Regions from separate parts of the Bradyrhizobium sp. B124 genome, predicted to be linked through region 2. Evidence: riboswitches for the same ligand, from Rfam matches in the RefSeq annotation. Region 2 holds a riboswitch; each other region holds the start of a gene.
What was found. A riboswitch is a leader RNA that binds a small molecule or an ion and turns the genes downstream of it on or off. The one in region 2 is predicted to bind cobalamin.

Region 1: another riboswitch for cobalamin. It lies ahead of metE (5-methyltetrahydropteroyltriglutamate--homocysteine S-methyltransferase); the one in region 2 lies ahead of AAFG13_RS24010 (TonB-dependent receptor).
Region 3: another riboswitch for cobalamin. It lies ahead of AAFG13_RS42105 (DUF1636 domain-containing protein); the one in region 2 lies ahead of AAFG13_RS24010 (TonB-dependent receptor).
Region 4: another riboswitch for cobalamin. It lies ahead of AAFG13_RS22270 (TonB-dependent receptor); the one in region 2 lies ahead of AAFG13_RS24010 (TonB-dependent receptor).

Annotation. Positions count from the first base shown of each region.
Region 1 is NZ_CP152413.1:8,149,315-8,151,513, reverse strand. It holds gene metE (5-methyltetrahydropteroyltriglutamate--homocysteine S-methyltransferase) at 1-1,094, opposite strand, end outside; cobalamin riboswitch at 1,195-1,398, opposite strand.
Region 2 is NZ_CP152413.1:5,015,190-5,017,388, reverse strand. It holds gene AAFG13_RS24010 (TonB-dependent receptor) at 1-895, opposite strand, end outside; cobalamin riboswitch at 1,076-1,274, opposite strand; gene AAFG13_RS24005 (iron ABC transporter permease) at 1,387-2,199, shown strand, end outside.
Region 3 is NZ_CP152413.1:9,036,566-9,038,764, forward strand. It holds gene AAFG13_RS42095 (cobyric acid synthase) at 1-107, opposite strand, end outside; gene cobO (cob(I)yrinic acid a,c-diamide adenosyltransferase) at 119-772, opposite strand; cobalamin riboswitch at 809-1,025, shown strand; gene AAFG13_RS42105 (DUF1636 domain-containing protein) at 1,118-1,492, shown strand; gene cobW (cobalamin biosynthesis protein CobW) at 1,489-2,199, shown strand, end outside.
Region 4 is NZ_CP152413.1:4,658,573-4,660,771, forward strand. It holds gene AAFG13_RS22270 (TonB-dependent receptor) at 1-1,190, opposite strand, end outside; cobalamin riboswitch at 1,296-1,492, opposite strand; gene AAFG13_RS22275 (GTP-binding protein) at 1,722-2,199, opposite strand, start outside.

The DNA of each region.
Region 1 (2,199 bases), 3.1 Mb from region 2:
CAGCTCTTAACGTCGGAAGCGAGCTCCGTCTCGAGTTCGACATCGACCGGCACATGAAGCAGTGAGCAGGATGGGGCGATCTGGACGCGATCCTTGCCGAGCTTCGCAATTGCGGGATCCAGCCGCTGGCGGAGCGCCGACAAGTTCGACCGCCACACATTGCGGCCGTCTATGACGCCGAGCGACATGACGAGATCATTCCGGCTGCCAGCAATGATCTCGTCCAATAACCGTGGCGCGCGAACCAGATCGACGTGCAGCCCGGCAATAGGCAGGCGCAAGGCGGTGTCCAGATTGTCACGGAGGTCGCCGAAATAGCTCGCTACCATGATCTTGATGGCCGGCCCCTCCTTTGCGAGCCGGTCATAGGCATGGAGCAAGGATTTTCGCGAGCTCTCATCCAGATCGAGGACGAGGCAGGGCTCGTCGAACTGAACCCAGCTTGCCCCGCGTTTAGCCAATTCCTGCAAAACCTCGATATAGACCGGTATCAGGTCATCCAGCAGTGACAGAGGCTGGAAGGCAGGATCCGCACTCTTGCCGAGCTTTAGGAATGTGACCGGCCCGATCAGGACAGGGCGGGTCTGAAAGCCAAGCGCCTTGGCTTCCTCATACTCTTCGATAGGCTTACGACAGGACAGCCTGAAAGTCTGCCCACGGTTCAATTCCGGGACCATGTAGTGGTAGTTGGTGTCGAACCACTTGGTCATCTCCTGCGCGGGTGCGCCATAGGCGCGCGATCCGTGACCGCAACTCGCATCCTGCCCGTCGCATTGTGAACCGCGTGCCATGGCGAAGTAAGTCTTGAGCGAAACGGATTCGGCTTTCGGCGCGTAAATTTCCGGGATAGCTCCAACCATGACACTGGTGTCGAGCACCTGGTCATACAGCGAGAAATCGTTCGACGGAATGACAGTGACACCGAGGGATGTCTGGCGAGCCCAGTTCGCAGCACGCAGGCCGGCTGCGTCCTCGAGCAACTGCTGTTCGCTGATTCTTCCGGCCCAGTAGCTTTCGAGCGCGAGCTTTAGCTCGCGCCTTGGACCGATGCGCGGCGTTCCGAGCGTAGCAACCGGAAGCGAGAGAAGAGACATAGCGTTAACCCCATATTGGGGGCAAAGGCCAGGGCGGACGCAGGCAGGCAAGTCGCGCGAGCGACGGCTGCTTGGCGTACCACCGGGGCACCCCGCCCGTGGACGAATATATTGCCGGGGCAGGTCTCCTGGCTCGCGGGTCATCGCCGCTGTCCGGCCTTCCCGAAGCCGCGCAGGCTTCAGTGACTCTGTTGGACAGCGGCTCTCCGCTCACAGTTGCGGGGGCAGCGCCGGCATTGGCACCGGCTTCCCTCTTAGCTCCGGATCAAGTGGGACCCGGAGAACCTCGACGGCTTGGATTATCGGCAAGAGAACTATTCCGTCAACCTCTCAAATTAATGCCGTGGCCTCTCTTATGCGAATGATGGTCCACCTTCACCATTGATCTCGATTTAGACCCCGTCTGCAATCATGAATATCCCAATGACCATATCGGATGGTGCGTCGACGTGAAGCCGCGCGTCAGATCCGAGCAAGAGACAAACGCGGCCCGCGCGATGAGGGCCATTGCGCCGAGCAGACGGTCTTCATGTGAGTCAGCTACGGTTCATCAAGAACGCTATCCTGCGTCCGGCTTCTCCACCAACAATCAAGGATCGGTGTTGGCAATCGCAAGACATATGCGGAACTCCAACAGCATACTCAGCGGGCATATTGTCTTACGATGCCAGCCAATTCTGGTAGGCGTCACGCAGGTCTTTTTTGGCGATACTGCCTGAGCAAGCATATCGAACCTCCTCAACCGGAACAGAGAGGCCCGCAATGAAAATGGCTGTTTGGAGTACCCTCGGCGTCTTTGCGGTTGGCGTCTTTACGGTTGGCCTGTTCGGATGGATGATAAGGCCGTTCATGAGTCAACCCGTTAGACAGATACTCTCAAAACTATTGAGCAGCTCAAAGCGACGCTAGCACGGCTCGACGCCCCCACCCGCTTTACGAATATCGACACGGCGTGGAAGCGCACTCCTCCAATCATGAACAGCGACGACCCGTCGATGAACGACGGGCCGATAACGTGCCCTCGCGCGTGCGCAGCGCGAACGCCACTTCTCGTCCGCCTGCTCGAGGGGTGGACTTCCTTGGCGTGTATTCCAGATGCCCGGCG
Region 2 (2,199 bases):
CCAGCCGTCCGCCGGGCAGGCCGAGCTTCTGGTCGCTGCCGGTGACGGTGAGGAAGGCGGTGAGATCCGATGTCGTGTAGTTGACGTTGCCGACGGCGTTGCGCTGGTCGAGCGCGTTGTTGACGCGGTAGCCGTCGGACTTGATGCCGTTGCCGTAGAACGAGGTCGACCACGGTCCGGAATTGAGTGCCGCGGACACCGCGGCCATGCGGGTGTTGAACGAGCCGAAGCCGCCTTCGGCCCGGATCGTGGCCGGCGGACCGCCGGCGCCGGTCTTGGTGATGATGTTGACCACGCCGCCTACCGCGTTGTCGCCGTAGAGAACCGCGCCGCTGTTGCCGCGCGTGATCTCGATGCGTTCGATCGAATCGAGCGGGATCGTGGTGAGATCGAAGCCGGCCTTGTCGACGTCGTTGAGGCGGCGGCCGTTGAGCAGGAACAGGGTATTGTCGGAGGCGAATGCGCCGAAGCCGCGCAGGTCGACCGCGGTCTTGGCGCCGTTCGGGCTGCCATAAAGCGATTGCAGCTGCACGCCCGGCGCCTGCGCGAGAATCTCGGGCAGCGATTGCACCGGCGAATGCGCGATGTCGTCGGCCGTGATCACCGTCGAGGAAGAGCCGACGATGCCGGCGAACTGGCGGCCGCCGCCACCGGTGCCGCCCGTTCCGGTGGCCGGTCCGGTCCCTGTCGTGTTCGATCCTGCTCCGCTGCCCACATTGTTGCCTTGCGCGGTGCCCGGCGCCGGGCGGCGCGGCGCCGGCGCTTCGTCAGCGGCCGGCTTGGCGCGCGTAAAATTCTGGTCGCCCGGCTTGGTGATTTCGATGGCCGGCAGCTGATTGGGAGAGAGCACCTGCTGCGCCCGTGCGGTCGAGAGAACGATTGTCGGCGCGATCATCGTCGACGCGAGCAGAAGCGCGCGGCGGCGCCGGGAGGAAGAGTTGGAGAACATCTAAGTGAGACCTCGGTAACGTCAGTGGCACGTCACCGCGAACCAGTCTCACCATCGTGCTCGCAGGCTCAGCTGCTTGCAGCCTCAAGTGAAGCTCATGCCTGTACTCCCCGACCGGCATCTTCGCGTGTGACCACGGCTGACGGCAGGTCTCCTGGCTCGCGGGTCGTTACCCTTCGTCGCCTTCCCAGGACCGAGATTCCCAGTGGCCTGTGACGAAGGATTCACCGCATACAGTTGCGGGGGCAGCCGCGGCGTTGGGGAAGTTTCCCCGCACCGCATTCCCTTTTCATCTCATGAAAGAACCGTCATGTTCATCTAGGGTTCGGCTGGGCAGCAAAGTCAATCCGGCGGAGGTCGGGCGGCTGCCAGGTGGCCACGGTTTTTGTTGAGTGTCGCTTGTCTGCCACGGCGATCGCTGTAAGAGCATGGATCCAATGAGCGTGCAGGATTTTGCCTTGGCGGCCGAGGTCGCGGCGCGGCGCCGGTGGGGCGCCACCGCGGCGCTGCTCGCGCTCGTGGTGCTGCTGCTAGTGCTCTCGCTCGGCATCGGGCCGGTGAGGCTGTCGCCGCTTGCGGTGATCGAGGCGCTGTTCGGCGGCGGCAGCGACGTGGCGCAGGTGATCGTGCGCGAGATCCGGCTGCCGCGCACCATTCTGGCGTTCGCGATCGGCGGTATTCTCGGGTTATCGGGCGCAGCGCTGCAGGGCCTGCTGCGCAATCCGCTGGCCTCGCCGTCGCTGTTCGGCGCGCCGCAATCGGCGGCGTTCGGCGCGGTGCTGGTGATCGCGCTGGTCCTCGCCGATGTGCGTTCCTATGCACTGCCGGTGGTGGCGATCATCGCCGCGTTCGGCTCGGTGTTCGCGCTGCTTGCGATCGCCGGCCGCAATTCCGGGCTGCTGATTCTGATCCTCGCGGGACTCGCGATCTCGAGCTTTGCGGGAGCTGCGACGGCGCTGGTGATGAATCTCTCGAGCAATCCGTTCGTGGTGCTGGAGATCGCATTCTGGCTGCTCGGTTCGCTGGAGGACCGCAGCTTCCAGCACGTGGCGCTGGCGCTGCCCTTCATCATCGCGGGCGCCGCCGTCCTGCTCAGCCAGGCGAACGCGTTCCGTGCGCTGACGCTCGGCGAGGAAGCAGCACAGAGCCTCGGCGTCGATGTCGGGCGGCTAAGGTTGCTTGTGATCACGGGCGTGGCGCTCGGTGTCGGCGGCGCGGTCGCCGTCACCGGCACGATCGGCTTCATCGGC
Region 3 (2,199 bases), 4.0 Mb from region 2:
GGGAGCACGCGCAGGCCGCGCCGTCTTGCGGCACGCGCAAGGCCGGCGACGATGAGCGACTTGCCCACGTCCGAGCCGGCTCCCTGGATCATCAATGCGCGCGCCATGGTGATGTCTGTCAGAACTCGACGCCCGGCTGGGCCTTGATGCCGGACCGGAAGGGGTGCTTGACCAACGTCATCTCGGTGACGAGATCGGCGATCTCGATCAATTCGTCCTTAGCGTTGCGCCCGGTGAGCACGACATGCGTCATCGGCGGCTTCGACGTGGTCAGGAAATCGACGACATCGGCGATCGCCAGATAGTCATACCGAAGCGCGATGTTGATCTCGTCGAGCACGACCATCCGCAGGCTCGGATCCGCGATCAGCTGCTTGGCCTTTTCCCAGCCGGCTTGCGCTGCCGCGATGTCGCGGGCGCGATCCTGCGTCTCCCAGGTAAAACCTTCGCCCATCGCATGGAATTGACAGAGATCGCCGAAATGCCCGGTGAGCAGGCGGCGCTCGCCGGTATCCCAGGCGCCCTTGATGAATTGCACCACGGCGCAGGGAAAGCCGTGCGCCACGCAGCGCACGATCATGCCGAAGGCGGAGGAGGATTTTCCTTTGCCGGCGCCGGTATGAACGATGATCAAGCCCTTTTCACCGCTCTTGGTCGCCATGATCTTGTCGCGGGCGACCTTCTTTTTCGCCATTTTGGCCGCGTGGCGCGCATCCAATGAAGGGTCGGTGCCGACGTCGCGATCTTCAGCGTCGTTTCCATCAGAAATCATCACGTTCCTTCGGCTTGACAAGTGCGAGGCTAGGCCGAATGGTGACCCCGCGTTGGTTCCTGTCCTACGACAGGCGAAGAGGGAATGCGATAGGGCTCAGACCGCTGGGTTTGCCCAAAGCGCAGCCGCCCCCGCGACCGTGACCGGAGAGATGCCCAAGCCACTGATTCCCTGATGGAGTCGGGAAGGTGGGCATCAAGGGAGAAATCCTACTCCGCAAGCCGGGAGACCTGCCGACGCGATGTGTTTGAGACCGGCGGACGGGGTGTTCCGCGACGGGGAACGAGCCTGTTCACGTCAGGTTCGTGTGCCTCATCGCTTCCCGCAGTCAATCCAGGAAGGGCGATGAGCGTTACACTTCATGTCTGTATCACGTGCCGCGCCGGCCAGACGCTCGCCGAAGGCGAGCTCGCGCCCGGTGCGCGCCTGCATGCCGCGCTTGTTGAGGCCGGTGTGCCCGATGACGTCAATCTGGTTCCGGTCGAATGCCTGTCGGCCTGCAGCCAGGGCTGCTCGGTCGCGCTCAGCGCGCCGGGGCGGTGGTCCTATGTGTACGGCCGCCTGTCCGCTGATCATGCCAAGGATGTGATCGCCGGCGCCTCTGCCTATGCCGCGGCGCCTGACGGCATCGTGCCGTGGCGCAGCCGTCCCGAAATCTTCCGCAAGCAATCGCTTGCCCGCATCCCACCCATCGCCATCGTGCCGGAGGCCGCAGAATGATGACGCTCGCCAAGGTTCCGGTCACCGTCGTGACCGGCTTTCTCGGGTCCGGCAAGACGACGCTGATCCAGCATCTGATCCGGAATGCCAACGGCAAGAAGCTCGCGGTGCTGGTGAACGAATTCGGCAGCGAGGGCGTCGACGGCGACATCCTGAAGTCGTGTGCGGACGCCAATTGCCCGACCGAGAATATTGTCGAGCTCGCCAATGGTTGCATCTGCTGCACTGTCGCCGACGATTTCATCCCGGCGATGGAGCAGTTGCTCGCGCGCCCTGTGAGACCCGATCATATCGTGATCGAGACATCCGGCCTCGCGCTGCCGAAGCCGTTGCTGAAGGCGTTCGACTGGCCGGAGATCCGCTCGCGGATCACGGTCGACGGCGTGATCGCGCTGGCCGATGCGGAGGCCGTTGCCGCGGGTCGCTTTGCGCCTGACCCGGCCGCGGTGGATGCGCAGCGCGCGGCAGATGAGAATCTCGACCACGAGACGCCGCTGTCCGAAGTGTTCGAGGACCAGATCGCCTGCGCCGATATCGTATTGCTGACCAAGGCCGATCTCGCCGGAGCCGAGGGGATCAAAGCGGCCAAGGCGCTGATCTCGGCCGAGATGCCGCGCGAGGTGCCGATGTTGCCCATCGTCGACGGCGCGATCGACGCCCGCGTGATCCTGGGCCTCGAGGCGGCGGCAGAGGATGACCTCGCGTCG
Region 4 (2,199 bases), 360 kb from region 2:
TGCTTCTGGTCGTGGAAGATCTCGATATAGCTGGAGCGGTCGATCAGCTGGGTCTTCGGGTTCCAGATGTAGTTTTCGATATCGCGCCAGTGCCGCTCGCTGGTCAGGTAATACAGCGTGTTGTTGATCTTGATGCCGTCGGCGACGTCCCACTCGGTCTTGAGCTGGGTCCAGCTGTCCTGGTAGCGGATTGCGCTGTCCAATGCGTTGTAGTTCTTGAAGCGCAGCGCGTCCTGAATCGAGCCGTTGATCAGCGGCGTGCCGAAATAGCGCGACGGGCTGCGGTCGCCATAATCCTCTGACAGCGTGAAGGCGAGGTTGTCCGATGCCTGCACCCGCACGGCGGCGGAGACCACCGCATTCGAGGTCTTGTCGCGATCGACCCAGCCGTCCGACATGTTGCCGGTGGCGTTGATGCGGTACGACACATTGGGGTTGATCGGACCGGTGCTGTCCACCGAGAGCCGCCGCGTCATATTGCTGTCGAGCGAGACCTCGGCCTCATTATAGGGCGTGCCCTGCGGCTTCTTCGGAACGACGTTGATGACGCCGCCGATCGCGCCTTCGCCGTACAGCACCGAGGCCGGGCCGCGCAGCACCTCGACCCGCTGGGTCGACCAGGTGTCGTAGGGGAACGTCAGGGTGCCCGAGCCGATATAGAAGCGTGTGCCGTCATACAGCGTCATCACCGAATTGCTGCCGGCAAAGCCGCGGGTGCTGAACGACAGGCCGCCATTGCCGGGCGCCGGCGTTGCGATGAACCCGGCCGCATTCTGCGTGACGGCATCAAGCACATTGTGCTGGCCGCGCTCGGCGATGGTTTGCGACGTGATGATCTCGACGCTGGCCGGCGTCTGCAGCGGCGTCAGGTTGAGACGACTGCCGGTGCCTCCCTGTGTGGTGGCGTTGAGCGTCGGTGATGCCGATCCCGAAGCGCCCGACGCTGCAGCACGGGGTGCGCCAGCGGTTGCCGCCGTTGCAGGTCTGGCGCGCGGCCGCGACGACGTCGCCGAGTTGCGGCTTCGCGCCGCAGGCTTGGGCTTTGCGGATGTCGAGGGTGCGACCTCGATCGGATCGAGCGTGGTGGGTGGAGATGTTTGTGCCGAACCTTCAGCCGGCAGCAGCAGCGATGACAGGGAGCAAACGAGACCGAGGCGCCAACGGCGCGCGGAGGGAGTTGACGGAGACACGGAAAGACTCGCGGTAACGTGGCACGTCACCGCGAACGCGGACTGGCGCATTGCCCCAGAGGCAGTGCTCCGATCCCACCAGGACGCCCCCGCCCGATGTGCTCGCGTGTGACCACGACTGACGGCAGGTCTCCTGGCTCACGGGTCATCGCCTGTCGACGCCTTCCCGGGCGGAGTGGCCCAGTGGCAAATTGACGAAAGGCTCGCCGTTTACAGTTGCGGGGACAGCTGCGGCATTGGGGTTACCCTCGCACCGCATTCCCTTTTGATCCCCGAAGGGAACCGTCGAGCGAAACGATAGGTGGTGCGGGATGGGCTGTCAATTCGATGCGATTGTCGCACACATGCTTTGCGGGATGATGCTGCGGCGATGACACAGCCCAGCCACATCTACTGCTGACGCGGAGCGGTAACCCGTCATCCTGAGGAGCGCGGAACGCGCGTCTCGAAGGATGCACGGCCCGGCTGGTGGCCGTCGACCCTTCGAGACGCGCTTCGCGCTCCTCAGGGTGACGGAAACGTAAGCTCACATCACCCTGCTTCGACACATCCCTGCATCACCTCATCGATCTCGGCCCGCGACAGCGCGCCCATCTCGGCGATGAACACGATTCGCGTGCGTGGCACGCCGGGCGCCGGCACGCCGCCGGCAGCCAGTGTCGCGCGTCCGCCGGCGAGTTGAAATACCGTCAGCCGTCCCGGCTGCTCCACCGTCTCGAACAATCCCTTCGCCCGCGCCAGCTTCGGCGCCAGTCTGCCGATCGCCTGCTGCAAGCGCGGCAACGCTACCTTCCGCTCCGAGGTCCAGCTCAGCGTCTCGAACCGATCGGACGTCGGCCGTCGCGGCGCGGTCTCGCGCAGCGTCGGCACATGATCGAGATCGGCCGGAAACACCAGCTCGGCCGGCACCTCGCCATGCAGGGCAGCAACGATGACCGCAGCCGGACGCATTGTCCGCACGGCATCTCGGATCGCCGCGCACGCGGCTGCATCGGCCAGATCGACTTTG